Regions from separate parts of the Pseudomonas sp. PB3P13 genome, predicted to be linked through region 4. Evidence: predicted binding sites of a transcription regulator. Region 4 holds the regulator's gene; each other region holds the start of a gene.
What was found. Region 4 encodes FliA, which starts transcription of late flagellar genes. Its sites were predicted from a motif close to CTAAAGTTTNNNNNNNNNNNGCCGNTAA; they were not measured.
Positions count from the first base shown of each region.

Region 1: the regulator FliA is predicted to act here: its motif matches at 4,496-4,523, upstream of ACYZT1_RS06840 (methyl-accepting chemotaxis protein).
Region 2: the regulator FliA is predicted to act here: its motif matches at 6,266-6,293, upstream of ACYZT1_RS02815 (methyl-accepting chemotaxis protein).
Region 3: the regulator FliA is predicted to act here: its motif matches at 4,230-4,257, upstream of ACYZT1_RS24470 (methyl-accepting chemotaxis protein).

Region 1 covers NZ_CM142702.1:1,531,881-1,539,495, reverse strand. The annotation lists gene ACYZT1_RS06860 (TetR/AcrR family transcriptional regulator) at 1-419, shown strand, start outside; gene ACYZT1_RS06855 (glycerophosphodiester phosphodiesterase) at 643-1,770, shown strand; gene ACYZT1_RS06850 (PepSY domain-containing protein) at 1,905-2,210, shown strand; gene ACYZT1_RS06845 (PepSY domain-containing protein) at 2,366-2,671, shown strand; gene ACYZT1_RS06840 (methyl-accepting chemotaxis protein) at 2,755-4,380, opposite strand; gene ACYZT1_RS06835 (transporter) at 4,670-5,692, shown strand; gene ACYZT1_RS06830 (RNA polymerase sigma factor) at 5,872-7,107, opposite strand; gene ACYZT1_RS06825 (SRPBCC family protein) at 7,107-7,595, opposite strand.
Region 2 covers NZ_CM142702.1:600,343-607,957, forward strand. The annotation lists gene mscK (mechanosensitive channel MscK) at 1-2,616, opposite strand, end outside; gene ACYZT1_RS02810 (potassium/proton antiporter) at 2,651-4,393, opposite strand; gene ACYZT1_RS02815 (methyl-accepting chemotaxis protein) at 4,584-6,209, opposite strand; gene ACYZT1_RS02820 (hypothetical protein) at 6,609-6,839, shown strand; gene ACYZT1_RS02825 (cell division protein ZapA) at 6,836-7,138, shown strand; partial or broken gene ACYZT1_RS02830 (methyl-accepting chemotaxis protein) at 7,322-7,615, shown strand, end outside.
Region 3 covers NZ_CM142702.1:5,295,416-5,303,030, forward strand. The annotation lists gene ACYZT1_RS24460 (accessory factor UbiK family protein) at 1-230, shown strand, start outside; gene ACYZT1_RS24465 (YifB family Mg chelatase-like AAA ATPase) at 511-2,004, shown strand; gene ACYZT1_RS24470 (methyl-accepting chemotaxis protein) at 2,144-4,120, opposite strand; gene ACYZT1_RS24475 (LysR substrate-binding domain-containing protein) at 4,307-5,227, opposite strand; gene ACYZT1_RS24480 (NorM family multidrug efflux MATE transporter) at 5,386-6,780, shown strand; gene ACYZT1_RS24485 (putative bifunctional diguanylate cyclase/phosphodiesterase) at 6,857-7,615, opposite strand, start outside.
Region 4 covers NZ_CM142702.1:1,938,934-1,946,548, reverse strand. The annotation lists gene ACYZT1_RS08810 (flagellar motor protein) at 1-394, opposite strand, end outside; gene ACYZT1_RS08805 (protein-glutamate methylesterase/protein-glutamine glutaminase) at 394-1,539, opposite strand; gene ACYZT1_RS08800 (chemotaxis protein CheA) at 1,591-3,852, opposite strand; gene ACYZT1_RS08795 (protein phosphatase CheZ) at 3,900-4,688, opposite strand; gene ACYZT1_RS08790 (chemotaxis response regulator CheY) at 4,711-5,082, opposite strand; gene fliA (RNA polymerase sigma factor FliA) at 5,249-5,989, opposite strand; gene fleN (flagellar synthesis regulator FleN) at 5,986-6,816, opposite strand; gene flhF (flagellar biosynthesis protein FlhF) at 6,933-7,615, opposite strand, start outside.

The DNA of each region.
Region 1 (7,615 bases), 410 kb from region 4:
AGTTATGGGCCCGGGTGACGGCAGAACAGGAAACGCCCTACCGCCCCGATCTGCCGCTTCGCAATCAGATGCGTCTGATGTTGATGGCGAAAATGCAGATGCTGGCCGATGACAATTTTCTTGACCTGGCACGCGTCGCCATCGCGGCCACGATCCATTCCCCGGAGCGTGCGCAAGATATGGTCGCAAGGATGGGGCAACGTGAAGAAGGCCTGACCGTGTGGATTCGCGCGGCGCAGGCCGATGGAAGATTGAAGCCGGGCGACCCCGAGTTTGCCGCCCAACAGATTCATGGAATGCTCAAATCCTTCGCCTTCTGGCCGCAGATTTCCATGGGGCTGCCCGGCCTTTTGCCCGAGATGCAGACCTCCGTCGTGGAGTCGGCGCTGGACATGTTTCTCGCCTGTCATGAAGTTTGAATCTGGACCCCGCCTCCCCGACCTGAAAAGTGACCGAGGATTTACACGCAAGGAAGGGCGTTCCCTGCGGAGCAAACTGCCAGGTCGAAGAGGACTGCAAAGCGCCGCACAAAACGACTGAAAAAACCTATTTGAAAGGGTTAATGTCGGCCTTGCGATAGCGCAAGCGGCGCTCAGTTGTTAAAAAGGACGTCTTTGAACATTCTGCGAAAGGATCTCGACCATGCCTGTCATCTTTACCAAGAGCGCCCTGCTGCTGAGCGTGCTGCTCGGCATCGGCCAGGCCCACGCCGCCAACGAACCGAGCCCGACTGCGCTGGCCACCCGTTCCGGCATTCCGCACCCGGCGGTGATTGCTCATCGTGGCGCGTCGTTCGATGCTCCGGAATCCACCGCACCTGCCTACAAACTGGCGCGCGACCTGGGCGTCGATTACCTCGAGCTGGACCTGCAGCGCAGCAAGGACGGCGTGCTGTTTGCGTTGCATGACGACAACCTGCAACGCACGACTGATGTCGCGAGCAAATTCCCCGAGCGCAAGGACAGCCCGGCCAACGCGTTCACCATGGCCGAATTGAAAACACTGGACGCCGGCAGCTGGTTCAACACGGCGTATCCGGATCGCGCGCGCCCTTCGTACGTGGGCCTGAAAGTCCTGACCCTCGATGAAATCATCGACATCGCCCAAGGCAACCCGCTGCACAAACCCGGTCTGTACATCGAAACCAAAGAACCGAAGCAGTTTCCCGGGCTCGAACGCGACCTCAAGGAAAAACTGCATGATCGCGGCTGGTTGAGCCCGACTGGCTCGAAACTGGCCAAGAGCGCTCTCGGCGTCGGCCAGGGCAAAGGCAAAGTGGTGCTGCAAACGTTCGAGAAGAGTAGCCTCGAACTCCTGCAAAAAGAGATGCCGCAAGTGCCGAAAATACTTCTGTTGTGGGTCGGCGAAGGCAGCATCGAGCCGAAGTCGACAGTTAAGTTTGCCGAGTCCGGCGACAAGGACAAGGCGACTTACTACGCCAAACAGGAACCGAAGGATAAAGCCGAATTCCAGCGCTGGGTCGATTATGCCAAGGCCCAGGGTGCCATCGGCACCGGCCCTTCTGCCGCGTTGACCAAGGGTGGCGATCAAAGTTATTCGGACCTGGTAAAACCGTGGATGAACCAATACACCCATGATCAGGGGCTATTGGTGCACGTGTACACCGTTGACGATGCGGTGGATTATCAGAAAGTCATGGATGCCGGGGTCGATGGCATTTTCACCAACCGCGCCAGCGAATTGCTCAAATTTTATAAACGGCCGGCAGCGGCGAGCGTGGCGCAGTTGTTGACGAATAACGGATATTGATTGAGACCGGGGTGCCTGCATCGCGGGCAAGCCTTGCTCCAACATTAAAACCGAATGTATCCGGGAATTAAGGGTGGATTAAGTTGCCCCAGTTACTGTGGACTCACTTAAACAGCAACCCAAGGAATGAACCGATGAAAACATTAACTGCCCTGTTCACCGCTGCTGCCCTGACACTCACCGCTGGCGTGGCGCAAGCTGATGTTCGCGTCGACCAGATCCCTGAGCTGGTCAAAAGCGGGAAGATCAAGCCACTGGAAGAAATGAACCAGGCGGCTCTGAAATTGCACCCGGGGGCGACCATCACCGACACGGACCTGGACAACCACTTCGACAACTATGAATACGAAGTGGAACTGAAAACCGCTGATGGTAAAGAATTTGACGTGGACTTCGATGCCACCACTGGCAAAGTACTGAGCGACAAACAAGACACCTGATACACCGCACAACAAGCCGCACCTCTTCGGACCGTGCGGCTTTTTTGCATCTGGCCAATTGTAAGACTTTGATTCAACGGGAAAAAATTAAGAATTGGTTAAGCAGCGACGAATAACGTGTGCCTCGCTACTTACCTACCCAAGGATTAAGTCCCATGAAAACAATAACTGCCTTGTTCACCGCTGCAACCCTGACTCTCACTATCGGCTTGGCCCAGGCCGTCGAAGACAACGTACTGCTTCACCATATTCCTGAGCTACTAAAGGAAGGCAAGGTAAAGCCGCTGGAAGAGCTGAACCAGGTCGCGCTGAACTTACACCCGGGTTCGAAGATCACTAGCACCCAATTGGAGCACCGTCTCAAGGGTTACATCTATGAAGTCGAAAGGCTTGACCCGAAAAAGGTCAAGCGAAATGTCGATATATTGGCCGCGACTGGCGAAGTCCTGAGCGACAAATAAGACCCGCTAACGCGCCTCGCAAAGCCGCACGATCGAACTATCGTGCGTTTTTTTTTCGTCCTGAAAAAACCGTTAAGCCGCGATCAGGCGCTCAGCCGCGCTGTCACTTCGTTCAATTGCCCGGACAACCCATGCAGGTTGTGGCTGGCCGCTTCAGTACGTTGGACGTTGTCCAGGTTGGTGCTGGCAATGCTGGTGATTTCAGTGAGGTTGCGCGAGATGTCTTCGGCGACGGAGGTCTGCTCTTCGGCCGCCGTGGCGATCTGCCGGTTCATGTCGCGAATCGCTTCCACTGCCTGGGTGATGCGCTCAAGCATGGCGCCGGCCTGAGTCACTTGCTCGACACTTTCTTCACTGCGCGACTGCCCGCTTTCGATGGCCTGCGCGGCGTCCACTGCACCGGTCTGCACGGTCTGGATGATCTGATTGATCTCGATGATCGACGCCGCCGTGCGCTGTGCCAGGCTGCGCACTTCATCTGCGACCACCGCAAAACCGCGCCCGGCCTCACCGGCACGGGCAGCTTCGATAGCGGCGTTCAGCGCCAGCAGATTGGTTTGTTCGGCGATGCCGCGAATCACTTCCAGCACTTTGCCAATACGTCCACTGTCAGTTTCCAGACGACGGATCACCGTGGCGGTATTGGCGATTTCACCGCGCATCTGCGTGATGGTGTGGATGGTGCCTTGCATGACCTTTTCGCCTTGTTGCGCGGACTGGTCGGCATCATCGGCGGCGCGCGCGGCGTCGGCGGCGTGACGCGCGACTTCCTGCGCGGTGGCGGACATTTCGTTCATCGCCGTGGCCACCTGATCGGTGCGGCTGAATTGCTCATTGGTGCCGCTGGCCATGAGGCCGGCGATTGATTGCAGCTCACCACTGGCGCTGTCCAGGTTCCTGGCGCTGGCCTGCAGACGGCTGAAAGTATCGGCGAGGAAATCGCGCAGCGTATTAGCGGCAATCGCCAATTTGCCGAGTTCATCCTGACGGGTGCTGGCCACGCGCTCGGCGAACTTGCCTTGGCTGAGTTGCGCAACGTATTCGATCAGCTGGCGGATAGGGCCGACCAGGTTGCGGTTGACCAGCCACAGGCTGAACAGGCCAATCAACAAGCCGGAAACGAGCATGACGAGAGTCCCGAGAAACACCGTGCGATCGGCACTGGCGCTGATCGATTGCGACTGCTCGGTGCCCTGGCGACGCAACTCGTTGACCAACTCGCTCATCTGCTCGCTGGTGGCGCGGTCCACGCCCTTCACGGCCGTGTCGCCCGCCGTCGGTTCGCCACCCGCCGCGACAAAGGCGTCACGACCTTTCTGGTAGGCCGCACCTAACTGACGGTGTTCGTCACGCAAGCGTTCGATGCGCGTCTTCAATTGCGCCTCGATGCCTTTCTGCGCGGCCAGTTCCCCGAGGATGCCCTGCACATCGCGCTGCCGGTCTTGGAATTGTTTCCAGTATTTGTCCAGGTCTGCCGGTTGCTTGCCGCGCAACAAAACGTTTTTCCATTCCTGAACCTGCACCTTGAATTGCAGGTTGGCCTCATCGATCAGTTGCGAAGTGCGCAGCGGTCCCTGGATCAGGTTGGCATAGCCTTGCACGCCGTCTGAAAGAAAGTGGAAGCAGGCCAGCGCAATCAACAATATCGCCAACAGGCTGCCACTCAGCAGGGCGAGAATTTGCGCTCGTAACGACTTTTGCAAAAACATGGACGGTACTCATGACAGAAGTGAGGCACGCCTGAAAAAGGCGTGGGAATTGTCTGAACATCCCTGTTTTCTGCGGCGGCGAACCGGACCGGTGCCGCACAACTTAACCTATGCGAAATCGGCGTGCCAGAGCGGTTCTTGAGTTAAATCCGACCGTCGGTAGCACGTGTTTTTCAATCACTTTCTTGTCACAAAAACGTCATGCGCAGTTGCGATCATGCGGCCGACGTGAACCTGAAATATTCGGAAAAAACAGCTGACGAGCGCGCCTCCCCTTTTGCGAGAAACCATGAACTACAGCATTGACCAAAGTCATCGCGATCCGGACCTGTTCGGTCTGCTGTACGGTTTTGTTTTTCGTCCCGGCGAGCGCGGTCGGGAGATCGATTCGGCACAGGCGTTGCGCTGCCTGCAGCAAGCGGACGACAGCGATGAATTTCTCTGGCTGCACCTCAACCTGGCCCACGCCGCGTGCGAGCGCTGGATGAAAAATCACCTGCAATTGCCCGATGAATTTTTCGAAGCCTTGCACGAGGGCTCGCGTTCGACGCGTATCGAGCATGTCGATTCGGCATTGCTGGCAGTGGTCAACGATGTGGTGTTCAACCTCAGCAGCATGGTCTCTTCGGATGTGTCGACGCTGTGGGTCTGCGCCCGCAGTCGCCTGCTCATCAGCGCGCGCCTGCAACCGCTGCACTCGGTGGACAAGTTGCGCTCATCGGTGAAGGCTGGTGAACGCTTTCGTTCACCGCTGGAATTGCTGGTGCATTTGCTGCGTGATCAGGGCGAGGTGCTGACCCAGATCGTGCGCAAGACCAGCCTCAGCGTCGATCACATCGAAGATCAGTTGTTGTCGTCGCGCCTGTCGACCAACCGCGCCGAACTGGGGGCCAATCGCCGGGTGCTGGTGCGTCTGCAACGCCTGCTGGCGCTGGAGCCGGGCTCGTTGCTGCGGCTGCTCAATCGCCCACCGCAATGGCTGCAGAAGGAGGACGTCAAAGAGTTGCGAAAATCCACGGAGGAATTTGCACTGATCATCAACGACCTCACGGCGCTGGGCGAGCGGATCAAATTGCTGCAGGAAGAGATCGCCGCCAACCTCAATGAACAAAGCAACCGCACGCTGTTCACCCTGACGGTGGTGACGGTGCTAGCGTTGCCGATCAACATCATTGCCGGTTTTTTTGGCATGAACGTCGGCGGCGTGCCGCTGGCGGATGATGCGCATGGGTTCTGGATCCTGGTTGCGCTGGTGGCGACGTTTACCGTTGTTGCCGGGCGCTGGGCATTTCGCAAGCGGCAGGATTATTGATCTTGAAAGCCACATTAATCCATTGTGGCGAGGGGGTTTACCCCCGTCCGGCTGCGCAGCAGTCGATAAAACCCGTTACTCGCGGTGTGTCAGGGACATGTGATTGACGGGATTTAGGGTCGCTTCGCGCCCCAACGGGGGTAAACCCCCTCGCCACAGGGTTTGCGCGTTCACTCGCCTCAGCGCAGCGCCTTGATCCGTGCCTCTATAAACCGTCGCTCCGGCATTTGCTGTGTCAGCTCCAGCGCCCTTTCGTAAGCCGCACGTGCTTCGTCGTTACGCCCCAGTTGCCGACAGAAATCTGCACGCGCGGAGTGGGCCAAGTGATAATCGAGCAGTTCGCCGCGCGCCAGAATCCCCTCGATCAACGCCAGCCCGGCCAGCGGCCCATCGCGCCGGGAAATCGCGGCGGCGCGATTCAGCTCGATGACCGGCGATGGGACCGCCCGCAAAAGCGCGTCATACAGGCCGACAATCTGCATCCAGTCGGTCTCACCTGCCGACGATGCCTCCGCGTGCACCGCCGCGATCGCCGCTTGCAGGCAGTAAGGCCCGAAGCGCCGCCGGCTCAGCGCCAGCTCCACCAGCGCACAGCCTTCGCCGATCAATCCGGCATCCCACAGCGAACGGTCCTGCTCATCGAGCACTATCAGCTCACCCTTTGCAGAAGTCCTGGCCGGCCGCCGCGATTCGTGCAGCAGCATCAGCGCCAACAGCCCCATCACCTCCGGTTCCGGCAACAATTCCATCAGCAAACGGCCTAGTCGAATCGCCTCGCGGGTCAAGTCCTCGCGGGTCAGTTCTGGGCCGACAGATGCCGAATAGCCTTCGTTGAACACCAGATAAATCACCCGCAACACGCTGTCGAGGCGTTCAGGCAGTTCCGCGCGGGTGGGCACCTGGTAGGGGATTTTCGCGTCGCGGATTTTTGCTTTGGCGCGAACGATGCGCTGGGCAATTGCGCTGGGTGCCGACAGAAACGCTCGGGCAATTTCCTCCGTCGTCAGGTCGCAGACCTCGCGCAACGTCAGCGGCACCTGGGCATCGGCCGCAAGCGCCGGGTGACAGCAGGTGAAAATCAGGCGCAGGCGATCGTCTTCCACATCTTCGTCACTCCAGTCGGCCTGCTCCAGCTCTTCGAGTTGCGCGATCAATAGCGGCCGCGATGCCGCAAAACGTGCGCGCCGTCGCAGTACATCGATCGCTTTGAACCGCCCCGTGGAGACCAGCCACGCGCGCGGATTGTCTGGCACACCGTCACGCTGCCAACGCTCGACCGCGACGAAAAAGGCCTCGTGCAAGGCCTCCTCGGCGAGGTCGAAATCGCCGAGCAAACGGATCAGCGTCGCCAGAATTCGCCGCGATTCTTCGCGATAAACCTGTTCGACCCGAGCCGACACCAACGGGCCAGGCATCAGTCCGACATGCCTTGGGTCACCAGGGTTTCCAGTCGATCCAGGCTCTGCCCCCAGCCGTCATGAAAGCCCATCGCTTCGTGGGCCTGGCGGTCTTGTTCGGACCAGTGCATGGCGCGTGCGGTGTACAGCGTTTGGCTGCCCTGCTCGTGCAGCGTGACCTCGGCCGCCATGAACGGTTTGCCCGACGGAATCCAGCCGGGAATAAAAGCGTCGGTGAACACCAGCCGTTCAGGCGCGACTATTTCCAGAAAAACCCCCATGGTCGGGTACTCCGCGCCGTCCGGCGCACGCATCAGCGTGCGAAACTGGCCGCCGACCCAGAGGTCCATTTCGCATTCGGGCGTGGTCATTCCGTGCGGCCCCCACCATTGCGCGAGCAACGCCGGCTCGGTCCAGGCACGGAAGAGTCTGCTGCGCGGGGCGTCGATCAGGCGACTGATGGACAACTCGAAAGCGGGTTTGCATGACACGGGTGGCGGGCTCATGGGGAACTCCTGTGTTGTGA
Region 2 (7,615 bases), 1.3 Mb from region 4:
AAGCAAGGTCGTCGTCGCGTAAGCGCTGCCCTGAGCCAGGTTCATTTTCGACAGCACCAGAACTTCCAGCAGGCCCGGGAGGTTTCGGGCGAAAGCGAACGTGATGCCGATGATGATCACCGCCCCCAGCATGTCGCCGATGCTGATCGGCACCATGCTCATGTTGGCGCCAGTGCCGCTGGTGTATTCGTACAGGGTGATGTTGTCCAGGTACGAGAACACTGAAATCAGATCGGACCAGACCCAGTACAAACCGGCGATAAAGCCGCCCAGCAACGCCAGGCGAATCAGGCGCAGGGACTGTTCGTTGACCTTTTCGATGTCCAGCGTCGGCTCTTCAATCACCACTTCGCCGTCGCCGGCCTCTTTCGCCGCCTGACGTTTGGTCAGTGCCCGTTGATAAGCCAGGCGCCGTGCCGCAACGCTGAGGAAGCGTACGAACGTGGCTTCGATGACTAGCCAGAACATCAGCAGGTAAAGGGTGTTGATCAGGCGGTCACTGAGTTTGAGCGCGGTGTAGTAATAGCCGAAACACACAGCGACGAACAAAGCGATGGGCAGCGCGGTGAACAGCACTCCCAGTGCTTTGCGAAACAGCGACGTATTCTGATGCGTCGGGCTGCTGATCAGCAGACGGCCGAGCAACCAGGCCATCAAGGCGTAGCAGATCAACACGACAGGCATGCCCAGCACATCATCGGCCAGCGCTGCCGGTTGCAACTCGGCAACGGCGACCACTGCCACCAGCGCCATTACCACCAACCCGAGTCGGCGCACCCAGCCCTGAAGGAACTCGACCTGAGGTTTTTCCCAGCGAAAGTGCAGCTCCGCAACGCCGCCCGGCGCCAGGATCCGGTAAGCGGTGTAGAACACCAGCCACGCCTGGGCCATCTGCAGCAGCGCCGCGCCCATGCTGGCGTTTTGCCCGCGAGCGTCGATTTGCAGGGCGAGGCCGCACAGGGCAAGGCCCAGGGAAACCGGCATCGCCAGCAAAATATTGAACAGAATCGCTTGTGGCGTGTGCCACTGGCTGTCGCGTTTGAAGTGGCCGATGTCCTGGTGAATCTTGTTCAGGCGGGCGTAGAGGCTGTTGCGCCGCCACAGCAATGCGCCAATCAGCAATGCCAACGGCAGGAACAGCAACGGCCGTTGGGTCAGGCCGTCGGTCAGTTCGCTCAAGCTGGATGCCCACGGCAGTGTAGTCACCTGGCGTTCCAGGCGCTCTGGCACGCCGCGCATCCATTCTGGATCGAGCGGTTTGTTGCTGGGAATCCAGAACATCTGCTCATCCAGCGTCGCGCGCAGGCTTTGTGCGGTGCTCAGCAGTTGCTTCTGATTGAGTTGCAGGGTGATCGATTCGTTGAGTACAGCGCTCAATTCGCGGTTGAGCCGCTCCAGCAGGTCGGCCCGGGTCATGGCCAGTTCCAGCAGGCTTTTGCGCAATTGCGGCGTGACTTGTTCAGGCGGTTGCGCCGCCAGCAGATTATCGACGTAGGTCGCCGGGTTGCTCAGCAATTCACGTTGCTGGCTGACTTCGAATTGATACAGCCGAATGTCGGCGATCTGGTCCGCCAGATCCCGATCGACCGTGAGTTTGGGCAGCGCCTGCTTTTGCTTGTAGAGAATTTTGGAGAGCAGCAGGCTGCCCTTGAGCACGTTGATTTGCTCATCCAGGGCGGAATCGCTCTGGGTCACATTGTCCAGTTGTTGCTTGGTCTGCAGGTTCTGCTGAGTGACTTCGTTGAGGCGATCGGTGCTTTTGAGCAGATAGTCGGAAAGCTTGAGGTTCGCCGCGCTTTCGGTCGCCAGCAACGCGCTGCCGCCTGATTTCTGCGCCTCGATGGACTGTTGGGTCACCGTTTCCTGAGACTGCGCCAGACGCTTCTGATTGATCAGGGTCTGCAGTTCCTGGATTTCCTTGTCCAGGCGATCGGATTTCTCCGTGAGCAAGTCATGCTGGCTGTTGCCCAGATCCTGCAACTGGCTGTTGCCGGCCAGTTCCTGGCGACGCAGCGGAATAAGTGCATTGAGGGCTGCAAGCTCGGCGTTGAGCTGATCACGTTGCTCGCCGCTCAGGGTCTTGCCGTTCTCTTTGCCGGCCTTGAGCAGATTATTGATCTGCTGGATCCGCGTCTGGCTGGTGGAAATCTCCGCTTGAGCACGCTCGGGACGAGTTTGCGCGGTGATGACGAGGCTGTTGGCCTCGGCCAGCGCCTTCTGCACATCGCTTTGCTGAGTCGAGCGCTCAGTCAGCTTCTGCTCCAGCTGCTGAATCGACTCCTTGGCATAACGCTGCGCCACCGGTAATTCACTGGTGGCCTTGAGCCGAGTGAGTTCGCGCTGGTTTTCGATGTTCTGTTTTGGCGCGGTGGCAAGCTGCTGTTTCAGCGCGACCAGCTTCTGCTCGTAATCACGCTGGTTCGCGAGTTGGGTCAGCGTGCCTTGCAGAATGCTTTGCAGGGCTTTTTGATCGGCTTCCGGCAATTTGCGATCGGCAATCTTGTCCAGGCTCGCTTGCACGGATTCGCTGGTGGGTGGTTCGGCTGCATGCAAAGGGCCGACAGAAAGACTCAAGCCCAGCAGGGCCATGATGAAAAAGTTGCGCAGGGTTGACATAGTGACCGATCGAAAACGAGGTGAAGAGTGGAGTTTAGAGGAACAAGCCCGGGCCTGGGCGACTTCCTTCGGGGAATCTGACGCCCACTTTGCCGATCTTGTTCCCGTCCATGACCGCGACCGTCCAGATGGTGTTGTTCCATTCCACCTGGTCACCGACTACTGGCGCACCGCCCACTTTCTGGGCAATGAAGCGTGCCAGTGACATGTCCGGATCGATGCCTTCGACCTTCAACCCGTACAGAGCAGCAACCGCGGCCAGCTGGGCGTCTCCTTCGAGTACGAAGTCGCCGAAAAAGCGTAAATCCAGACCCCGTTGCGGGGCCTGGCTGAACAGTTTTCCGAGGGCCGGAAGGTTGTGTTCATGGCCGATAACACACAGTAAATCATCAACTTCGAGCACCGTACTACCCGACGGATGGAGCAATTGTTGGCCACGAAACAGGGCCGCGATGCGCGTGCCTTCCGGCATTTTCAGTTCGCGCAGCGGTGAGCCGATGCACCATTTCTCGGCGCCGAGGCGATAAACGAACAGTTCCCACTCGCTGGTAACGTGTACTTCCAGCGCGGCTCGGGAAATCGGCGCGGGATCTGGCGGAACGGTCACTTTCAGCAGTTTCGCTACCCACGGCAAGCTGGTGCCCTGAACCAGCAGCGAGACCAGCACGATAAAAAATGCCAGGTTGAAATACAGCTGCGCGTTGGGCAGCCCGGCCATCAGCGGGAACACCGCCAGAATGATCGGGACCGCACCGCGCAGACCGACCCAGGCAATGAACACCTTTTCGCGTCCGTGAAACGCTTTGAATGGCAGCAGGCCGACGATCACCGACAGCGGGCGGGCAAACAGAATCATCCACAGCGCCAGGCCGAGGGCCGGCAAGGCTATCGGCAGCAAATCATGTGGGGTGACCAGCAGACCCAGCACCAGGAACATGCCGATTTGCGCCAGCCAGGCCATCCCGTCAAGCATGTGCAGCATGCCGTGGCGGCTGCGCACCGGACGATTACCGATGACCAGACCGCACAGGTAGACGGCGAGGAAGCCACTGCCGTGCAAGGCGTTGGTCAGAGCAAATACCACCAGACCGCCGGCGATCAACAGGATTGGGTACAGACCGGTGGCCAGGTTGATCCGGTTGACCAGTTGTAGCATGACCCAGCCGCCGCCCAAACCGATCACGCCGCCGATGCCGAACTCTCGTACCAGATGCACCAGCAGATTCCAGTGCAGACCGGTTTCGCCGCTGGCGAGCATGTCGATCAGGGTGACGGTAAGGAACACCGCCATTGGATCGTTACTGCCGGATTCGATTTCGAGGGTGGCGGAAACCCGCTCGTTCAAGCCCTTGCCGCCCAGCAGCGAGAACACTGCCGCCGCATCGGTGGAGCCGACAATGGCGCCGATCAACAGGCCTTGCATCATGTTCAGGTCGAACAGCCAGGCGGCGGCCATGCCGGTCAACCCGGTGGTGATCAAAACCCCGACCGTGGCCAGCGACAACGCCGGCCATAACGCCACGCGAAAACTTGAGACCCGGGTGCGCATGCCACCGTCGAGCAGAATGATCGCCAGGGCGAGGTTGCCGACCAGATAGGCAGTAGGGTAATTATTGAAAATAATCCCGCCGCCATCGACGCCGGCGGCCATGCCTACGGCCAGGATGATCACCAGAATCGGGATGCCGAGGCGCGATGACAGGGAGCTCACCAGAATGCTCGCACCCACCAGCAACGCGCCGATCAAGAACAGGCTGTTGATGGTCGTCGCATTCAATGGCGTTACTCCAGAAACCGAAAGGGGCGGGCACAGACTGACCATGCAGTCTGCGTGCCAGCGATTCTAACCTGTTGAAATGTGATGCTGTCAAAAAGCTTTTGCAGATTAAAAGATCTCAGCCAACGGGTTCACCTACACCCTGTAGCTGCCGCAGGCTGCGATCTTTTGGCCGTGACGCAATTCTCGTTTAGAGGCTGAATCGTCCCACCATATTGTTCAAATCCAGCGCCAGGCGCGACAGCTCGTTGCTCGCAGCACTGGTCTGATTGGCGCCGGTGGCCGACTGCACTGAAAGATCACGAATGTTGACCAGGTTGCGATCCACTTCCCGAGCCACCTGCGCCTGCTCTTCGGCGGCGCTGGCGATGACCAGGTTGCGCTCGTTGATCTCGACGATGGCGCTGTTGATCGTGTCCAGCGACATCCCCGCGCCGCGCGCAATGTTCAGCGTCGACTCGGCGCGTTCGGTGCTGTTGCGCATCGAATCCACTGCGTGTTCGGTGCCGCTCTGAATGCTACCGATCATGCGTTCGATTTCACTGGTCGACTGCTGGGTGCGATGCGCCAGCGCGCGCACTTCATCGGCAACCACTGCAAAACCGCGACCCGCTTCACCGGCGCGTGCGGCCTCGATCGCAGCATTCAAAGCGAGCAGATTGGTCTGATCCGCCAGACCGCGAATCACATCCAGCACTTTACCGATGTCACGGGACTCGTTGGCCAGGTCGCCAATCAGGCTGGCAGTGCTTTGCACGTCAGCGCTCATGCGTTCGATGGCGGTAACGGTTTCCTGAACCAGATCACGGCCATCGCCGGCAGAGGTCGTGGCGTTTTTCGACGCCTCGGAAGTGCTCACCGCGTTGCGCGCCACTTCTTCCACTGCGCTGGTCATCTCGTTGACCGCGGTAGCAGCCTGTTCGATTTCATTATTCTGCTGGGTCAGGCCGCGCGCGCTTTCGTCGGTGACGCTGTTGAGTTCTTCCGCAGCGGAGGCCAGTTGAGTAGCCGATCCGGAAATGCGCTGCAGCGTGTCGCGCAGTTTTTCCTGCATCTTCGACATGGCCAGCAACAGGCGTCCGGCTTCATCTTTGCCATCCACGGTGATCGGGCGGGTCAGATTGCCTTCGGCAATGTCTTCGGCCGCGCTCAACGCCTTGGCGATTGGCTTGGTGATGCTGTTGGTCAGCAGCCAGGCAAACAGCAAGGTCAGGGCGCTGGCGATGACCAGCAAAGTGATCACCAGATTGAGCGATGTCGAATACTGCTCGCCGGCACGGGCGTCGGTGGCTTCGATTTGTCGGGTGTTGATCTCAAGCAATTTGGCGAGGGCCGCGTTCACCGCTTCCGAATTCGAAAGCAGTTCGCTGTTGAGCATGCTGCGCAGTTCATCCACCTGATTGTTGCGCGAGAGCGCCTTCATCCGCTCTTCCAGTTGGCGATACTGCGCCAGCAACTGCACGTATTGATCATACGCGGCGCGTTCCTGCGGATCACTGATGAGTGGCTCGTAAACCCGTTGAGCATCGCGAATCTGCTGATTGCGCAAATCGAACAGTTCGAAGGTTTTCTGTTGAACATCCGGCTCGCGGTTCACCAGCAAGCGGTACGACAGCACCCGCAGGCGCAACGTCAGCTGAGTGAATTCATCCAGGCTTTTGATGCTCGGCACGCTCGTCAAGGCGATGTCCTGGCCTGCGCCGCGGATCTTGCTCATCTGATTCAGCGCAAACACGCCCAGGACCAGCATCAGGCCGCCAATCAAGGCAAAGCCGAGGAACGCCCGGGGGGCGATGTTGATATTACGAAGGGACATGGTGTTCACCGAGAAGGGCGCATCCGTGCGACGCTGGAGACTTACGTATGGGTGACTTATCGGTCATGCGAATAAAGTCTTGAGGTCCTGTGCGCTTTTGTCGCACGAGCCCTTTATCTGTAGGGGCGAAGCTGGCTCGCGGAAAACGTTCAGGCAAGGAGTCGATCCTGACAGAGCGCGTTATCGTTAACGTCCTTCGCGAGAAAGCTTCGCGCCTACAAGTGCGCCGCTTTTGATCGGGCGACGAAGTGCAGGAACCAGATGGGTCAATCACAGTCTGTAAAGTTCGCGGAATCCGTCGCCCGCCAGCAAAATCAAGGCTTTGCGCCCGATTACCCTGGCATCCGCGGTGACTTTTCTTTATCGTACGCGCCCTTTGAAAATGCCTGGAAAATCAAAATGTTGGAAGCATCCCTAAGCCAGTTGGAACAGTTGGTCAGCGACCTGGTGCAGCAGAACCAGACCTTGCTCGGCACCAATCAAACCCTGAGCGCCGAGTTGGCTCAGGCCAAGGATGAAAACGAAACCCTGCAACTGAGCCTGATGGAGCAGGAAGAAAAACACGGTGCTACCGCCGCGCGCATTCAGGCGCTGGTTGAGCGCGTCAGCGCCGGTCCGGTCAACGCATGACTGCCGGCGCCGCAGAGGTAAAAGTCGTCTCCATTATGGGAGAGGACTATTCGATCAAGGCGCCGGCCGGGGAAGAGCAGACCCTGCTGGACGCTGCCCTGATGTTGAAAGCCGCTTTGGCCGATACCAAGAAAAAATACCCGACGCTGATCGGCGACCGCTTGCTGGTACTTGCCGCCATGAATCTGTGTTCTCAGCAGATCGAAATGAAAAAGCAGCACAAACGCGAACTCGACCGTTATCAAGAGCAAGTCAGCGCCACGGTTGAAGTGATTTCCAGGACGATCAATCAGGCCTGATCGATTGCGCACAATCAGAGAATAAAGTCGCCGATTGTTTGTATACAATCGGCACGGCTGTTGCAGGGTTTCAGCCTCTTGTTCTTTGGGGGTGCAGCATGCAGTTCTGGCGACGCAGTATTCAATGGCAGTTGATCCTGAGTATGGGCTCCGCCCTGCTGGTCAGCAATCCTGATTGTGGTTGGCATTTATATGGTCGCCGATGAAGTGCGCACACTGGCGCGGCGCACGCAGTCGTCCACTGACGAAATCCAGCAGATGATCGGCAGCCTCAAGCAAGGCGCGGAGAATGCGGTCTCGTCGATGCACACCGGGCAGGCGGCGACTGGCACCGGTGTTGAGTCGAGCCAGCGCACCGGCGCTTCGTTAACGGCGATTACCGGGCAGGTCGAGCGGATCAGCGACATGAACCATCAAGTGGCGACTGCCACGGAAGAGCAATCGGCGGTGACCGAAGAAATCAACCGCAACGTGCAG
Region 3 (7,615 bases), 1.9 Mb from region 4:
TGACCGGCACCGCCTCCCGCCTCTTCAGTGGCGACACCCCACTGCCCAAAAGCGAAATCGAAAGCCAGTTCAAGGCATTGCTGCAAAGCGGCTTCAGCAAACTGGACCTGGTGAGCCGCGAAGAATTTGATAGCCAGATGGTTGTATTGGCGCGAACCCGGGCGCGGCTGGAGAGTCTGGAAGCGAAAGTCGCCGAGATGGAAGCAAAGCTGAATCCGCCGGGCGAGTAACACACCGCTCATCTGTGAACGCGGCTCTCTGTGGGAGCGGGCTTGCCCGCGAATGAAGTCACCTCGGTCTATCAGTCCCCACTGAACAGACACCCTGCAGGAGATGCCGCAAGCTGCGACCTTTTAGTGTTTGGCCCTATTTCATCGGGCCATTGCGCAAAGTGCGCCCCAGCAACATCCTGCGAAAGTTTGACACCTGCACCGCCACGCCAAACCCCCGACTCCCGACTACCCTTGAAAAAACCGCAGGAAGCGGTGCTCTTCAGTTCAAGGAACGACCATGTCCCTCTCCATCGTCCACAGTCGCGCCCAGATAGGCGTAGATGCGCCTGCCGTCACCGTTGAAGTTCATCTGGCCAACGGCTTGCCATCGCTGACGATGGTCGGTTTGCCGGAAGCGGCGGTGAAGGAAAGCAAGGACCGGGTGCGCAGTGCGATCATCAATTCGGGCCTGCAATTTCCGGCGCGGCGGATCACCTTGAATCTGGCCCCCGCGGATTTGCCAAAGGACGGCGGACGGTTTGATTTGGCGATTGCCTTGGGGATTCTTTCAGCCAGCGTGCAGGTGCCGACGCTCACGCTTGATGACATCGAATGCCTGGGAGAACTGGCGTTATCCGGCGCGGTGCGTGCCGTGCGGGGGGTGCTGCCGGCGGCACTGGCGGCGCGCAAAGCCGGGCGCTCGCTGATGGTGCCGCGGGCGAATGCCGAGGAGGCGTGTCTGGCATCGGGATTGAAGGTGTTCGCAGTGGATCATTTGCTGGAAGCGGTCGCCCATTTCAATGGTCACACGCCGGTCGAGCCCTACGCCTCCAACGGTCTGCTGTATGCCAGCAAACCTTACCCCGACCTGAATGAAGTGCAGGGCCAAATCTCGGCCAAGCGTGCCTTGCTGATTGCCGCAGCGGGAGCGCATAACCTGCTGTTCAGCGGACCGCCGGGTACGGGTAAAACACTCTTGGCGAGTCGATTGCCAGGGTTGCTGCCTCCGCTGGCCGAACATGAGGCGCTGGAAGTGGCGGCCATTCAATCCGTCACCAGTTGTGTGCCGTTGAGCCATTGGCCGCAGCGCCCGTTTCGCCAGCCTCACCATTCGGCGTCGGGCCCGGCATTAGTGGGCGGTGGATCGAAACCACAACCCGGCGAAATCACCCTCGCTCATCACGGCGTTCTGTTTCTTGATGAGCTGCCAGAGTTTGATCGCAAGGTTTTGGAGGTATTGAGAGAGCCGCTGGAGTCCGGGCATATCGTGATTTCCCGCGCCAAGGATCGTGTGCGTTTTCCGGCGCGATTCCAGTTGGTTGCAGCGATGAATCCTTGCCCCTGCGGATATCTTGGCGAGCCCAGTGGCAAGTGCAGTTGCACGCCGGACATGGTTCAGCGCTATCGCAACAAATTGTCGGGGCCGCTGCTGGATCGTATCGACCTGCACCTGACCGTCGCCAGGGAAGCCACGGCATTGAACCCAGCGTTCAAACCGGGCGATGACACTGCAACGGCCGCGCTGCTGGTCGCCGACGCCAGGGAGCGGCAGCATAAACGCCAAGGCTGCGCGAATGCTTTCCTCGACCTGCCAGGACTGCGCCGGCACTGCAAGTTATCCACCGTTGATGAAAACTGGCTGGAAACGGCGTGTGAGCGACTGACACTGTCGCTGCGCTCGGCGCATCGGCTGCTCAAGGTGGCGCGGACGCTGGCCGACCTCGAGCAGGTCGATGCCATTACCCGGGCACACCTGGCCGAAGCGTTGCAGTATCGGCCAAATACAAACTGACGTTTTCCAGCGTAGCGATTTCTGGATCAGGGTCGACACGGCGAACGAGTCGATCCTGTCGCGGGCAAGCCACGCTCCCACAAGGCTCGGGGGTTTTCAAGGAGCGAGGCTTGCCTGCGAAGGCGGCTTCGAGGTCGACTCAACGAAAGCGGTCGACCTCAGCTCGCAACTCCGCAGCCAGGCTTTCCAGCTCTTTGGCAGTGACGGCCAGATTCGACACCACTTCACGCTGCTCACTGTTGGCCAGCGCAATGCTCTGCAGATTGCTGCTGAGCAACGTCGCGGTGCTGCTCTGCTCTTGCGTCGCCGTGGTGATCGCAGCGAATTGCTGCCCGGCCGAGCGGCTCTGCTCATCAATCCGCGCCAGCGCCGACGCCACGTTGGCGTTGCGCGACAGGCCTTCCTGCATGAGCACGTTGCCCTGCTCCATGGTGCTGATGGCGTTGCCGGTTTCCTGTTGGATGCTTTGAATCATCCCGGAAATCTCATCCGTCGCCTGACGCGTGCGCGAAGCGAGGTTGCGCACTTCATCGGCCACTACCGCAAACCCGCGACCCTGCTCGCCGGCACGGGCGGCTTCAATCGCGGCGTTCAAGGCCAACAGATTGGTTTGTTCGGCGATCGAAGTGATCACACCAACGATGCCGCCGATTTCCTGGGAGCGCTGGCCCAAGGTGTTGATGACCGTCGCGGTGCTGTTCAGCGCCCCGGCAATTTGCTCCAACGACGAGGACGCCTCGTCCATCGAAGTACGGCCGATCTGGGTTTGCTGGGCGTTTTCCTGGGCCAGGCGCTGTGTGCTGCCCATGTTGTCGGCGATGTTCAGCGAGGTCGCGCTGAATTCTTCCACCGCGCCTGCCATGCTGGTGATCTCGCCAGACTGCTGCTCCATGCCGTCATAGGCTCCGCCGGACAGACCGGACAACGCCTGGGCGCGACTGTTGACCTCATGCGAGGCCTTGCGAATATGTTCGACCATGGTCGACAGCGCCTGGCTCATCTGGTTGAAAGCACGTGCCAATTGGCCGATTTCGTCATTGCTCGAAACGTTCAGACGCACGCTCAGATCGCCGGCGCCCAAGGCCTCGGCCTGACGCACAAGATCACCCAGCGGTGCGAGCTTGCTGCGCAGCAACCACACGGCCGAACCGACGGCGATCAACATCGCCAACAGGCTGCCGATTGCCAATTGAATACCGACGCTCCAGGTTACCGCACTGATTTCTGCTTTTGGCATGCTCGCTACGACCGACCATGGGCCGCCTTCGAACGGCACAGCGACGCTGTAGAAGTCTTCGGACTTATCGCTCCAGAACTCGCCCTTGCCAGGCGTTTTCGTCAGGCCGACGATGGCCGGGACCGCTTGATCCAGCGCTTGCACACCGGCAATCGGCACCAGCCATTTGCTGTGTTCATCGAGCAAGGCCAGGGAACCGGTCTGACCGATACGGAAGCGTTTCAAATTGGCAAACTGCGCATTCTGCGCGTCGGTGTAATCGAATCCTACGTACAAAACGGCAATCACCTTACCGGCGCTGTCGCGGACAGGGGTGTATTGCGACATGTAGAGGCGTTCGAACAGCAGCGAACGACCCACGAAACTCTGGCCAGACATCAAGCGTGCATAAGCCGGGTTCGCATGATCGAGCACAGTGCCGATGGCGCGGGTCCCGTCCTGCTTGCTGACGTTGGTGCTGACCCGAATGAATTCATCGCCGCTACGTACAAACACGGTGGCAACCCCGGCGGTCATCTTCTTGAACTCGTCAACTTCCTTGAAGTTGTTGTTCAACACTTCGCTGCCCAGGTGCAGCCCCGGCGTTTGGGTGCCTGCCACGGTCACCGGCTGATCCGCGTGCACGGTCAAGCCCTCAGTGAAGCGCGTCTCGAACAGCCCTGCCAGGCGCTGCGTGCTTTCGCGCAGAGTACCGTGAAAAGTGCTCAACTGATCGGCAAGCAAGCGGGCCTCACTGGCCAGGTGCTCTTCGCGAGTGGCGAGGTTGGCCGTATCCAGCGAACGCAAGGCGAACAGAGTACTGCCGGTAATCACAATCGCCAGAATCACGGCGAGCGCAAGACCAAGCTGTGAGGCAATCCGGGCACGAGGTTGAGACATGACAGCTCCTGGCCAAGCGAGCGGATCATCCTGATCACGACACACGCTCGGCAAAATATTTCCAAAAATGGGAGTTACATCGAACCTGCACGAAGGTTCCACCTGCAGATTTTCGGCGGCAAACCTGAATACTTGAGTAAATAACCGGGGTATGGCGCAAAGCCTCTATCGTGGCGGCTCTACGATTCAGCTCAAATGCTCCACCTCGGGCAATTCCATGGCGTTTACCTCGTCTTGCAGGAAGATGCTGAGGCGGCGCATTCGCTCACCACCTGGACGTGTTTTCGGCCATACAAGGTAATATTTCTCACCGCTGGCGACGGCGGTCGGCCACGGCAAACTCAGACGGCCTTGCGCCACGTCTTCGGCCACCATCAGCAAATCACCCATGGACACACCGTAGCCACGGGCTGCGGCGATCATGCCCAGCTCCAAAGTGTCGAACACCTGCCCGCCCTTGAGCGAGACCTGATCGGCCAGGCCCATGCGCTCCAGCCAATTGCGCCAGTCGCGCCGGTCCGGTGCCGGGTGCAGCAATTCAGTGCTTGCCAGCCGCGCTATATCCCAGGGTTGATCATCCAGCAGATTGGGCGCGCCAACCGGAATCAATTCTTCGGGGAACAGCAGCGTGGTCTCCCAATCCAGTGGGAAATTTCCGTTGCCGAGAATCACTGCGCAGTCGAATGGTTCTTGATTGAAGTCCACCCTGTCGATGTCCATCCAGGCACTGGTCAACTGCACTTCATTGCCGGGCTGCAGATGCCGGAAGCGACTGAGCCGCGCCAACAGCCAGCGCATGGTCAAGGTGGACGGGGCTTTCATGCGCAGGATGTCATCTTCGGCGCGCAACGTATTGCAAGCGCGTTCAAGGGCGGTGAACCCTTCACGAACGCCTGGCAGGATCAATCGTGCCGACTCGGTGAGTTGTAGATTGCGCCCGCTGCGATGAAACAGCCGACAGGCGAAATGCTCTTCGAGTGTACGAATGTGCCGACTGACCGCACTCTGCGTAATCGACAATTCTTCGGCTGCTCGGGTGAATGAACTGTGACGCGCTGCCGCTTCAAATGCGCGCAGGGCATACAAGGGAGGAAGACGGCGAGACATTGGGAAAGCTCCTGCAGCGAGGCCGAGTGACGTTAGCAGAAAATCTCTGCATGAGTCTGACTCATGCAACCCATCCTTTTTATCCCTTTGTGCAAACGCCGCAGAGCGCCGAGAATCTGCGCTTGCCTGTCCCTCCAAATATGTCGAGCGTGATGATCATGCAGCATCCAGCACGTACTGAACTCTGGGCCATCTTGCGGCTATCGGCGCCGCTGATAGCCTCGCAGTTGGCGCACATGTTGATGGTCCTCACCGACACCCTGATGATGGCGCGCCTGAGCCCCGAGGCATTGGCAGGTGGTGGATTGGGCGCAGCCACCTATTCCTTCGTTTCCATTTTCTGCATCGGGGTGATTGCGGCGGTTGGCACGTTAGTGGCGATCCGTCGGGGCGCGGGCGACATCGTCGGTGCCGCGCGCCTGACGCAGGCCGGTCTGTGGCTGGCATGGTTGATGGCGCTGGTCGCGGGATTACTGCTGTGGAATCTCAAACCGGTGCTGCTGCTGTTTGGCCAGACTGAAACCAATGTTCAGGCCGCGGGCCAGTTTTTGCTGATCCTGCCCTTCGCCCTGCCCGGCTATTTGAGCTTTATGGCCTTGCGCGGTTTCACCAGCGCCATTGGCCGGGCGACCCCGGTGATGATCATCAGCCTTGCCGGTACGGTGGCAAACTTCCTGCTCAACTATGCGCTGATCACTGGCATGTTCGGCCTGCCGAAGATGGGCCTGGTGGGCATTGGCCTGGTAACCGCGATCGTCGCCAATGTGATGGCCGTCGCGTTGGCATTGCATATTCGCCGGCATCCGGCCTACGAGGCTTATCCGTTGCTCCCGGGGCTGTCGCGGCCCAATCGACAGTATCTGAAAGAGCTTTGGCGCCTGGGCCTGCCGATTGGCGGTACCTACGCTGTGGAGGTCGGGCTGTTCGCGTTCGCGGCGCTGTGCATGGGCACCATGGGCAGTACGCAACTGGCCGCGCATCAGATTGCCCTGCAGATCGTTTCGGTCGCGTTCATGGTTCCGGCGGGGATGTCCTACGCAATCACCATGCGTATCGGCCAGCACTATGGCGCGGGACAACTGCTGAAGGCACGCCTGGCGGGACGAGTGGGGATTGCATTCGGTGCGGCGGCGATGCTCGGCTTTGCGCTGGTGTTCTGGTTCTTGCCGAGCCAGTTGATCGGTTTGTTTCTGGACCACAACGACCCGGCGTTCCGTGAAGTCATCAACCTGGCGGTGAGCCTGCTGGCCGTGGCTGCGTGGTTCGAGCTGTTCGACGGCACGCAAACCATTGCGATGGGCTGCATACGCGGGCTCAAGGACGCCAGGACCACCTTCCTGATAGGCCTGGGCTGTTATTGGCTGATTGGTGCGCCTGCCGCGTGGTGGATGGCCTTCCATTTGAACGCAGGCCCGACCGGTGTGTGGTGGGGCCTGGCACTGGGGCTGGCGTGCGCAGCCGTGAGTTTGACGCTCGCGTTTGAATGGAAGATGAAACGGATGATCCGGCGGGAGCCGTTTTCACAGGGTTTCCAGATCGCCCAGCCAGACTGAAATCTGCGTAGGAGCGAGCGGGCAAGTCGGATCGCCGCCCACTCGCTCCCTGGTTTTGTGCCGGACGCCAGAGCGGTTAACTCACGACGTCCAGAATTGCATGCTGGCCCGAACCAAAGTTCAAATACTCAACCAGCTCTGCCAGCGGCAAAGGTTTGCTGATCAGAAACCCTTGAACCTGATCGCAACCAAACCCGCGCAGCAGATCCAGTTGCTCTGGGGTTTCCACGCCCTCTGCGACCACTTCCAGGTTGAGGTTGTGCGCCAGATTGATCATCGCGTGAACCAGTTTGCGATTCTCTTCACGCCCTTCCATGCCGCCGACAAAGCTCTTGTCGACCTTCAACAAGGCAATCGGCAGGCTGTTGAGGTGCACGAACGATGAAAAACCGGTGCCGAAATCGTCCAGGGAAAAGCGTACGCCCAGACGTCCGAGCGCGTCCATGGTCTGCTTCACCAGGTCGCTGCGGCGCATCACGGCGGTTTCGGTCAGTTCGAATTCCAGCCACTGCGCCTCGACGCCCCGCTCGGCAATCAGCCGGCTCAAAGTCGACAGCAACTGACTGTCCTGAAACTGCCGGAACGACAGGTTGATCGCCATGTGCAATGCCTGCAGCCCGCGCTCACGCAGGGCCTGCATGTCGCGCAAGGCACGCGAAATGACCCAGTAACCCAGGGGCACGATCAGTCCGCTCTGTTCGGCCAGCGGCACGAATTCGCTGGGTGGCAACAGGCCGCGCTCGGCATGCCGCCAACGCACCAGTGCTTCGAGGCCGACGATCTCGCCGGTTTTCAGATTCAGGCGGGGCTGGTAATGCAGCTCCAGTTCGTCGCG
Region 4 (7,615 bases):
AATCCACTTCCAGAATGCTGCGAATCGCTTCCGGTTCGGCGCCATCAACCAGCAACTGCAGGCCTTTGCGCGAGTAACTGTCAGGCTCGGCGTCGGCCACACTTTCCAGACCCAGCAAACCTTCCTTGCGCGCGGTGAGGCTCCAGTTGACGACACGATCGACACCGCCGGCCAGGTCCACGCGAGGCGGGAACAGAATCCAGCCGACAATCTGCATCGCCCGCTTGAAGGCGCTCATCGGCGATTGCAGCAAGGCGGCGCCGACGGTCCCGCCGATCACGATCAACGCTGCCGGTCCGTTGGCCAGCGCGCCAAGGTGACCGCCTTCGAGGTAGTTGCCACCAATGATGGCGACAAACGCCATGACGATGCCGATCAGGCTCAGTACATCCATCAGATACACGCCTCGACCAGGTGCCGGCCAATGTCGTCGAGCCCGTAGACCGCGTCGGCCAGCTCGGCTTTGACGATGGCCATTGGCATGCCGTAAATCACGCAGCTCGCTTCATCCTGAGCCCAGATCGCGCTCCCGCCCTGCTTGAGCAGACGCGCACCTTCGCGACCGTCGGCCCCCATGCCGGTCAACACCACTGCCAGAACCTTGTCACCGTAAGACTTGGCGGCGGAACCGAAAGTGATGTCCACGCACGGCTTGTAATTGAGGCGTTCATCGCCCGGCAGAATCTTCACGGCGCCACGGCCGTCGATCATCATCTGTTTGCCACCCGGCGCCAGCAGCGCCAGGCCAGGACGCAGAATGTCGCCATCCTCGGCTTCCTTGACGCTGATGCGGCACAGCTTGTCCAGACGCTCGGCGAAAGCTTTGGTGAACGCCGCCGGCATGTGCTGGATCAACACGATCGGGGCCGGGAAGTTGGCCGGCAGTTGCGTCAACACCCGTTGCAACGCTACCGGCCCGCCCGTCGACGTGCCGATGGCAACCAGTTTGTAGGCTTTGCGTTTCGGCGCCGGGGACGACGGACTGGCCGCAGGCGCACGGGCCGGCATCGGCGCAGGAGCCGGAGCCGGAGCCGGTCGTGCCGAGGCGCTGCCGGTGTAACTGTTGCCGGCGCTGGCGGGTGCCGGCGCGACGACCGGTGCAGCCACCGGGGCCGGGGCGCTGTAGGTATTAACGCGACGGTTACTGCGCGAAATGCTCAGAATTTTTTCGCACAGCAGTTGCTTGACCTTTTCCGGATTGCGCGAGATGTCTTCGAAATTCTTCGGCAGGAAATCCACCGCGCCGGCGTCCAGCGCATCCAGGGTTACGCGGGCGCCTTCGTGGGTCAGTGAGGAAAACATCAGGACCGGCGTCGGGCAACGCTGCATGATGTGACGCACGGCCGTGATGCCATCCATCATCGGCATTTCGTAGTCCATGGTGATCACGTCGGGCTTGAGGGCCAGCGCCTGATCGATGGCTTCCTTGCCGTTAGTCGCCGTGCCGACGACCTGAATGTTTGCATCCGCTGAAAGAATTTCCGAGACGCGGCGGCGAAAAAACCCCGAATCGTCCACCACCAGGACTTTGACTGCCATAAAAACTCCGTTAGGCGGGGGCGAGGCTTTGATCGCCCCGCGCCCCCAGAATCAAATACGCCGTGCGGCGTAACGCTTGAGCATGCTCGGCACATCGAGAATCAGCGCAATACGGCCGTCACCGGTGATGGTGGCGCCCGACATGCCCGGGGTTCCCTGAAGCATTTTGCCCAATGGCTTGATGACCACTTCTTCCTGACCCACCAACTGATCGACGACGAAGCCGATCCGCTGAGTGCCCACCGAAAGGATCACCACATGGCCTTCACGCTGCTCTTCATGAGCGGCGGAGCTGACCAGCCAGCGCTTGAGGTAAAACAGTGGCAGTGCCTTGTCGCGCACGATCACCACTTCCTGACCGTCGACCACGTTGGTGCGCGACAGGTCGAGGTGGAAGATCTCGTTGACGCTCACCAGCGGGAACGCAAACGCCTGGTTGCCGAGCATGACCATCAGCGTCGGCATGATCGCCAGGGTCAGGGGGACCTTGATGACGATCTTGGAGCCCTTGCCCTTGGTCGAGTAGATATTGATGGTGCCGTTGAGCTGGGCAATCTTGGTTTTCACCACGTCCATGCCCACGCCACGTCCCGACACGTCGGAGATTTCGGTCTTGGTCGAGAAGCCCGGCGCGAAGATCAGGTTGAAACAGTCCGACTCGCTGAGACGGTCCGCTGCATCCTTGTCCATCAGGCCTTTCTTCACGGCGATGGCGCGCAGAACATCAGCGTCCATGCCTTTGCCGTCGTCGGAGATGGACAGCAGGATGTGGTCGCCTTCCTGTTCAGCGGAGAGAATTACCTTGCCGCTGCGAGGTTTGCCCATCGCTTCGCGTTCGGCCGGCTCTTCGATACCGTGGTCGACCGAGTTGCGCACCAAGTGGACCAGCGGATCGGCCAGGGCCTCGACGAGGTTCTTGTCGAGGTCGGTTTCTTCGCCGACCAACTCCAGGTTGATCTCTTTCTTGAGCTGGCGAGCCAGGTCGCGAACCAGACGCGGGAAGCGCCCGAAGACTTTCTTGATCGGTTGCATCCGCGTTTTCATGACCGCGGTTTGCAGGTCAGCGGTGACCACGTCGAGGTTCGACACCGCCTTGGACATGGCCTCGTCGGCGCTGTTGGCACCCAGGCGAACCAGGCGGTTACGCACCAGCACCAACTCGCCGACCATGTTCATGATTTCGTCAAGGCGTGCCGTGTCGACCCGTACGGTGGTTTCCGCTTCGCTGGCCGGTTTGTCCGCAGGCGGCGGCGCTGGAGCACGGGCCGGCGCTGCAGCAGCGGGCTTCGGTGCTTCGGCTTTCGGCGCAGGCGCTTTGGCGACAGGCGTCGCGGCTTTGGCCACGGGTGCGGCCACTGAGGAAGCAGCCGGACCGGTGCCGACTTCGGTGAACTTGCCTTTGCCGTGCAGTTCGTCCAGCAGCGATTCGAACTCGCTATCGGAGATCAGATCGCTGCCGACCGCCGCAGCGGTCGGAGCCGCCGGTGTCGGTAACGAGGCAATCGCCGAATCAAGTGCATCGACGGCGAAGTTGCCTTTGCCGTGCAACTGGTCGAGCAGTGCTTCGAATTCGTCGTCGGTGATGTCGGAACTGTCGCCCGCCGCTTTTGGCGCAGCCGGGGCGGCCGGTGCAGCAGGTGCAGCAGGTGCAGCAGGTGCGGTGACCGCATCGATGGCGAACTGACCTTTACCGTGCAACTGATCCAGCAACGATTCGAATTCGTCGTCGGTGATTTCATCACTGGCAGCAGCCATAGGCGCAGCAGGCGTAGGAGCAGCAGCGGGCGCCTCGGCCTGGGCCTTGACGGCGTTCAGCGAGTCCAGCAGTTGTTCGAATTCGTTATCGGTGATGTCTTCCGATTCGCTTTCGGCAGCCGGCTCTGCAACAGCGTCAGGCGCAGCCTGTGCCACCTCATCGGCGCTCTGCGGCTCGGCCAGGCGAGCCAGCGCCGCCAGCAATTCAGGCGTGGCAGCCGTGATCGGGCTGCGCTCGCGGACTTCGGTGAACATGCCGTTCACCGCGTCCAGTGCTTCGAGAACCACGTCCATCAGTTCCGAGTCGACACGACGTTCACCCTTGCGCAGGATGTCGAAGACGTTCTCGGCGATGTGACAGCACTCCACCAGCTCGTTGAGCTGGAGGAAGCCGGCGCCTCCTTTTACAGTGTGAAAACCGCGAAAAATTGCATTGAGCAGATTCGCATCATCCGGTCGGCTTTCCAGCTCGACCAGCTGTTCGGACAGCTGCTCTAGAATCTCGCCGGCCTCAACCAGGAAATCCTGAAGGATCTCTTCATCGGCGCCGAAGCTCATTAAGGGGGGTGCTCCTACAGGTCTAAAAACCTAAAAAACCTAAAATTCTAAAACCCTAGGCTGGATAGCAAATCGTCCACATCGTCCTGACCGGACACAACGTCTTCTCTTTTATCGGCATGGATCTGCGGACCTTCACCCTGAGAGAGATGTTTTTGCGGATCTTTTTCTTTGTGCATGGCTTCACGGTCATGTTCGATGCCCGCAAAGCGGTCCACCTGACTGGCCATCAGCACAAGCTTGAGCAGGTTGCTTTCGACTTCGGTGACCAATTGGGTCACCCGCTTGATCACTTGACCGGTGAGGTCCTGATAGTCCTGAGCGAGCAGGATGTCGTTGAGGTTGCTCGACACCACACGGTTGTCCGCACTGCTGCGTGTCAGGAAATTGTCGACGCGCCGGGCCAGCTCGCGGAACTCTTCAGCCCCGACTTCGCGACGCATGAACCGTCCCCAATCCGCGCTCAGCGCCTGCGCTTCATCGCTCAGACCATTGACCAGCGGCGTGGCGTTTTCCACCAGGTCCATGGTGCGGTTGGCCGCAGCCTCGGTCAGCTTGACCACATAACTCAAACGCTCGGTGGCGTCTGTTATCTGGGACACTTCCTCGGCCTGGGGCATGTGCGGGTCAATCTGGAAATTGACAATCGCGCTGTGCAGCTCGCGAGTGAGTTTGCCCACTTCCTGATACAGGCCGCGGTCACGGGTCTGATTGAGCTCATGGATCAATTGCACCGCGTCGCCGAACTTGCCTTTTTCAAGGCTTTCGACCAATTCGACCGCGTGTTTTTTCAGGGTCGATTCGAAATCGCCCTGTGAAGATTCGTTGTTGTCCATAGCTCCCCCGTGGCGCCGTTTCTCAACCGATGCGTTCGAAAATCTTCTCGATCTTGTCTTTCAACGCCTGGGCCGTGAAGGGCTTGACCACATAGCCGTTGACGCCGGCCTGGGCCGCTTCGATGATCTGCTCGCGCTTGGCTTCAGCGGTGACCATCAGCACCGGCAGGTGCTTGAGCTTTTCATCGGCGCGCACGTGGCGCAGCAGGTCGATACCGGTCATGCCAGGCATGTTCCAGTCCGTTACCAGAAAGTCGATGCTGCCGCTGTTGAGAACCGGAATGGCGGTGGTGCCATCGTCAGCCTCGACCGTGTTGGTGAACCCAAGGTCACGCAACAGGTTTTTTATGATCCGCCGCATCGTTGAGAAGTCATCAACGATGAGGATTTTCATGTTCTTGTCCAATTCGACCTCCAAGCAGTCTTAAACACGCCCAGCACCTGGACGCGCCACTTCAATCAATCCGGCAAACACTCGATGACTGTCTGGAGCACAGCAGATCGCGACCGGCGCGGTTCAACACCACACCAGCCACGTTCGCAGTGTCCCCACACTGCCTTCAGCGCGCTCGCCACTCCCCCAAACGCCCCCGCAAACGGGCCGCGCACTGGCTGTGTAACTGGCTGACCCGGGATTCGCTGACCCCCAGGACCTCGCCGATTTCCTTGAGATTCAGCTCTTCGTCGTAGTACAGCGCCAATACCAGCCGCTCCCGCTCCGGCAGATTGGCAATCGCGTCCGCCAATGCCGCCTGGAAGCGTTCATCTTCCAGATCGCGGGACGGCTCCATGTGTGCACTCGCGCCGTCCTCGTGCAGCCCCTCGTGTTCGCCGTCCTGCAACAGATCGTCGAAACTGAATAAACGGCTACCCAAGGTGTCGTTCAAAATCCCGTAGTAGTCGTCGAGACTCAATTGGAGTTCGGCCGCAACTTCATGATCTTTAGCGTCACGGCCGGTTTTAGCTTCAATCGAGCGAATTGCGTCGCTGACCATGCGCGTATTGCGGTGAACCGAACGGGGTGCCCAGTCGCCCTTGCGCACTTCATCGAGCATCGCGCCGCGGATTCGAATGCCCGCGTACGTTTCGAAACTCGCGCCTTTGCTGGCGTCGTATTTGGTGGAAACTTCAAGCAGGCCGATCATGCCCGCCTGGATCAGATCTTCAACCTGAACACTGGCCGGCAAACGCGCGAGCAAGTGGTAGGCAATGCGCTTGACCAGTGGCGCGTAACGCTCGATCAATTCGTACTGCGCGTCACGTGCCGACTTCTTGTAAAGGTTGTAACCGGTAGCTGTCATAGCACGGGTCCTGCGGTCTGTTGCACGAGGCGCTCGACGAAAAACTCCAGATGCCCACGCGGGTTGGCGGGCAACGGCCAGGTATCGACCTTTTGTGCGATGGCCTTGAACGCCAGGGAGCACTTGGAACGCGGGAAGGCTTCATAGACGGCGCGCTGTTTCTGCACCGCTTTGCGCACGCTTTCGTCGTAGGGCACCGCACCGACGTACTGCAAGGCAACGTCGAGGAAGCGGTCCGTGACTTTGGTCAGCTTGGCGAACAGATTGCGACCCTCCTGCGGGCTCTGGGCCATGTTGGCCAGGACGCGGAAGCGGTTCATGCCGTAATCGCGATTCAGCAGTTTGATCAGCGCGTAGGCGTCCGTGATCGAAGTCGGCTCGTCGCACACCACCAGCAGCACTTCCTGCGCAGCGCGAACGAAACTGACTACCGAGTCACCGATACCCGCAGCGGTGTCGATGACCAGCACATCGAGGTTGTCGCCGATATCACTGAACGCCTGGATCAGGCCGGCATGTTGCGCCGGGCTCAGATGAACCATGCTCTGGGTGCCGGACGCGGCCGGAACGATGCGAATGCCGCCGGGCCCTTGCAACAATACGTCGCGCAGCTCACAGCGGCCTTCGATCACGTCGGCCAGCGTACGCTTGGGTGTCAGTCCCAACAGAACGTCGACGTTCGCCAGCCCCAGATCGGCGTCCAGCAGCATGACGCGTCGGCCAAGTTCAGCTAGAGCCAGGGACAAGTTCACTGACACGTTAGTCTTGCCGACGCCACCTTTGCCGCCGGTCACCGCGATCACCTGTACGGGATGCATGCTGCCCATTTTATTTCTTTACCTTGTCTTGCATAGACGGAGGCCACATTACTGGCTGCGCGTTCACAAACGGAACAATGCATGGCAGACCATCGATGTAGGTACGAAAACTGTTCATTATCACCTCAGCCAACCCGCTTGGTCGGACTGTGGTAGAGGTCAGCGAACATGTCAGCCATGGCTTCTTCGCTGGGTTCTTCCTGCATTTGCACGCTGACGGCGCGACTGACCAGTTGATGACGGCGCGGCAGATGCAAATCATCCGGGATCCGCGGTCCGTCGGTCAGGTAAGCCACCGGCAACTCATGACTGATCGCCAGGCTCAACACTTCGCCAAGGCTCGCCGTCTCATCCAGTTTAGTCAGAATGCAGCCGGAGAGGCCGCAGCGCTTGTAACTATGATAAGCGGCGGTTAGAACCTGTTTTTGGCTGGTTGTTGCCAGGACCAGATAATTTTTTGATTTGATGCCACGACCGGCCAGGCTTTCGAGTTGCATGCGCAGTGCCGGATCGCTGGCCTGCAGGCCGGCGGTGTCGATCAATACCACACGCTTGCGCAGCAACGGCTCCAATGCCTGCACCAGCGATTGGCCCGGATCGACATGGGTGACCGACACGTTGAGAATCCGCCCCAGCGTCTTCAGTTGTTCCTGAGCGCCAATGCGGTAGCTGTCCATGCTCACCAGGGCAATGTTCTGCGCGCCGTACTTGAGCACGTAACGGGCCGCGAGCTTGGCCAGCGTGGTGGTTTTGCCCATGCCGGCAGGACCGACCATGGCAATTACACCGCCCTCTTCCAGCGGCTCGA